DNA from 2 places in the Thermoanaerobacterium sp. RBIITD genome. Region 2 is predicted to be linked to the other one. Evidence: riboswitches for the same ligand, from Rfam matches in the RefSeq annotation. Region 2 holds a riboswitch; the other holds the start of a gene.
The links. A riboswitch is a leader RNA that binds a small molecule or an ion and turns the genes downstream of it on or off. The one in region 2 is predicted to bind cyclic di-GMP.

Region 1 (2,213 bases), 1.5 Mb from region 2:
TCAATTTTAAAAGAAAGCTTGCATAATTTCTTCCATTTTTTATCTTTATATATTGTTTGCTGTATGAGTTTAGGAATACAGTAATAATTATTGTATATGATTGATGCTGGACAAATTGCCTAATTTGGGGAAGCAAGTTGAGCGGAATAATAAATTCAAATGAACAACCGTAAAATAATAAAAACGCAATACAATGATGGCAACAGGATGTTAATGGTAAAATAAAATTACCCGGTGTTGTCTAGAATGACTTTATAGTTTCGGGCTTAGGATTAATGAGGCTTTTTCTATAAAAATGTATAACATCGACTTATGGCACGGTTATCTACTTCATAAAATAAATACAATAAAATCATACCGGGATACCTTTATATTGTTATTTCGCATCCAATCTATATAGGGGACTTCCGGGGGCATACATCTGTGACGACAACTGAAGTTTATGCCAAGGTAAATCCGAAAATAAAACGAAAAGCCGTAGAGGACTGTGAGCCCTAATGTCTTGCCACCCGAAAAATATACAAGAGGGAAAAGCAAGATATGGTGGATTGGCTGAAGACGATTATGTAACTAAAATGTTATGTGAATTTGAATGTTGTAAATTCTCAGTAAAATCCACTGTTTAGCATTCAATTTCGTATAATAATTAACTTTCCATAAAATGGGATAGGATATCTTCTAATAACACGAGAAGGAACAAATATGTCCTTTCAGCTTATATCGGCACTTCATGAGCAAACTTCAATTGTTACCATGTTGAATAAAGGAATGGAGGGCTGGAACGAGCTATTAGGTGATCTTGCTCTTACAACAGCAATACTGGATAGATTAACATAGAGGTGTGAGCTTTTTAAAATGACAGGTAAAAGTTACAACCTTAAACACAGGCAGTCGTTCTTGAATGGATAACTGGGAAAAATTCAGGTAAATTATTTTCCTAAATTTGTCGGAAAGTACTTGTCTTTTACAAGGGGGGTTATTATTACTTGTCGATTGTAAATGAAATAAACTATAAAAAGTTGCTAATGTGGCAGAAGCTTCTTTAGTTGAAAAAAGAGAGCATAAGATATTTTACCTATATTTAAAATTTTAAGCTTAAAGATGTTTGTTAAGGAATTTAATCTTTAAAGCTGTTATTATCAATTATAAATTGACATATGTATCAATAAAAATTAAAATAAAGATAACAAGAGAATATTTAATCCTGAAAAAGGCAAACTTAGAGAAATCTAAGGACGCAAAATTATGGGCCTAAGGCGATTAATCGCTATGGTTGCCAAATTGCCAGGAACTCCTATATGGGGTTCCTATGAGACTTCATATAGGAGGGATAATATGATTAAAAGAGTTGTTGTGATGGTTTTGATTCTTACTTTTATATCTTCCATAATTGGTTTTCGTTCATATGAGGCTAAAAGTAATATAAATATCCAGAATGTAAAAGTAAATTTTGCAAATAATACAAAGATTACAAATTTAGCTCTTGATTCCTTTAGAAATAGCAGAAATAACGATAATTTTGTGTATAAAAATATATCTAAAGTATTTTATCTTTCTGGATTTCCAGGAGATATTAAATCAAAAGATTTTAATACTGGAGAAGTAGTAACCTTAGTAAGCGGCAATGCCGGTAACTTTGACATTTCAAAGGATGGCCAAAAAATGGTATATGCTTCAAATAAAACCGGAGCATGGCAGATTTATATAGCAGATGTAAATAAAGATAAATTATCAAATATACGCATGTTGTCAGACGGAATTTCACGTTCAGAAGATCCTCGTTTGTCTTGGGATAACAGTAAGGTTGTATATAAAAGAAATGGTGATATTGTCGTATGTGCGCTTGATGGTTCTATCATACAGGAAATTACAAATACACCTGACACTGAAGAATGGGCACCAAACTTTGCACCAGATGGAAGGATAGCATATACAAGAGGTATAGGAGACAAAAGCCAAATAGTCGTTTGGGACAACAGTAGGGAGCAGATAGAAGCAACTGGATGGTACCCCGCTTTTGGAGATGATGGAAGTTTATACTTCATAGGAAGATCCAATGATGATGAAGATGATATCTACCGCATTCCTCCAGGTTCAACTTATAAAGAGTTATTACCTATTAATGCTTCAGGGGTAAGCGAAGCAGACCCACATTGGGTGTTAGGAACAAATAAATGGTTGGTATTCAACTCAGAACGCGGCAATGATGAACA
Region 2 (2,213 bases):
AGGGAAAAGCAAGACTTTAATAATAAACTTTTAGAGCTTCCAAATGTAGTTGTAACGCCGCATCTTGGCGCATCCACAGTAGAGGCTCAAAATAATGTAGGTATTTCAGTTGCAAAAGAAGTAGTAACAGCATTAAACGGCAAACTTTACGGAAACATAGTGAATTTGCCTGATATAAAAGCAGATGAATTTGGTGAGTTAAAACCCTATATGAAACTATGTGAAGCAATGGGTGCACTGTATTATCAGATAAATGATATACCGATATCATCTGTAGAAATAATTTATAGAGGACATATATCGCAGCATAATACAGATGTTGTTACACTCCATGCATTAAAAGGCCTTTTAAAACCTGCCTTAAAGGAAGGCGTGAGCGTTGTAAATGCACGACTTAGAGCAAAGGAGATGGGTGTAGAAGTAATCGAAGGCAAGATAGACGAGATAAACCATTATTCAAGCCTTGTAATATTAAAAATTACCGATACAAAAGGTGGAATATCACAGTTTGCCGGCACAACATATGGTGATGAAATAAGGATAGTAGAATATTTAGGGCATAAAGTAAATTTCGAACCTACAGAATACATGCTTTTTGTGAGAAATAAAGATATTCCAGGTGTTATCGGACATATAGGAAATGTCCTTGGAGACTTTGGCATAAATATTTCTTCAATGCATGTAAGCCCGAATAAAAGCGATGGAACAGCATTAATGATTGTAAATACTGATAGAGAAATACCACACGAAGCAGTAGAATCCTTAAATAATCTAAATAGTATCTTAAGAGCAAAGGCTGTAAAAGGATTGATATAAAAAATTATATTGTCATTCTAAGTTAAAGCGAAGAATCTCTGACTATTAAGGAATACCACAATAAATATTTTATTTTCTATTAATGTTTTGTACTGTGAAATATTTTGTAAAATTTTATTAAAATCTTGCAGGAAAATTAAATTTAACGTCGAATATAGAAATATATAGAAAAATAGAAAAATATAGAAGAGGAATCGATGATATTTAACCTGTATCTGGGCACCTGGGTTAAATGAAGATAATGGTGCAACCGGCCGTAGTATATTTGTACTGCGGTTTTTTATATGCCTAAAGCGGGCAAAAGGGGTTTATATAGAGAAAGGGATAAGTTTATAAACTTATCCCTTAAATATTTTTGTAATTAGACTAATTTTTAAAATTTATTTGCCGATTTTAACAATAAAAGGAGGTGGTTGATAGAAATATTAGTTTTTTATGTTTGGAAGGGGGTAATATAAAATATTATATTTTAAAAGCATTAAAACAAAAGCTATAATTGGGGGAATAGATATGAACACTAAAACTCGTTTTTCAAAAATATTAGCATTGATAACTGCAGTATTAATGTTAATACCGAGTATTGCTGTTACTGGATTTGCCGATACAAATTCTACATCCGATGCAAAACAATTTACCGATGTCAAAGGACATTGGGCAGAAAATGATATAAATGATTGGGTAGCAAAGGGATTAGTTAGCGGATATGAAGACAATACATTTAAGCCAGATAATCCAGTCACAAGAGCAGAGTTTGTAACGTTTATAGATAGAAGCTTTAAATTGACACAAACAACCGATATAAGCTTTAAAGATGTAAAATTATCAGATTGGTTCTATGCAGACATACAAAAAGCCAAAGCTTCGAATCTTATAGATGGTTATAATGATAATACCGTAAGACCAAATAATCCCATAACAAGGGAGGAAGCTGCTGCGATAGTTGTAAGATTGCTGAAATTACAACCGTCAAGCCAAGATGTATTAAAAAGTTTTAAAGATTTATCGCAGATTTCCGATTGGAGTAGGAATTCAGTAAATGCAGCAGTAGCAAATGGATTATTAGCAGGTTATGGAGATAATACATTAGGACCAACAAAACAAATAACGAGAGCAGAAACAATAGTATTACTCAATAGGGCATTAATTGAACAATCAAAACAAACCTCGGCAGTATCATATGATAAAGCAGGTACATATGGCCCAGAAACAGGTACTAGTACAATCAATAGTGATGTTTTAATATCTGCACCAGATGTAATATTGCAAAATACAATCATTAATGGTAATTTATTAATTGACAAAGCAGTAGGTAATGGCAATGTTACATTAAAGAACGTCACTATAAACGGTACAGTCACTGTTAATGGCGGTGGAGAACACAGCATAGTATTTGATAA

Region 1: linked by a shared signal. The riboswitch ahead of CPG45_RS13230 (TolB family protein) and the one ahead of CPG45_RS05575 (S-layer homology domain-containing protein) in region 2 are both predicted to bind cyclic di-GMP.

What each region holds. Positions count from the first base shown of each region.
Region 1 is NZ_LT906662.1:2,751,417-2,753,629, forward strand. Features, by position in the region: gene CPG45_RS13220 (hypothetical protein) at 1-10, shown strand, start outside; gene CPG45_RS13225 (ATP-binding protein) at 667-837, shown strand; cyclic di-GMP riboswitch class I at 1,203-1,289, shown strand; gene CPG45_RS13230 (TolB family protein) at 1,336-2,213, shown strand, end outside.
Region 2 is NZ_LT906662.1:1,223,274-1,225,486, reverse strand. Features, by position in the region: gene serA (phosphoglycerate dehydrogenase) at 1-816, shown strand, start outside; cyclic di-GMP riboswitch class II at 998-1,080, shown strand; gene CPG45_RS05575 (S-layer homology domain-containing protein) at 1,327-2,213, shown strand, end outside.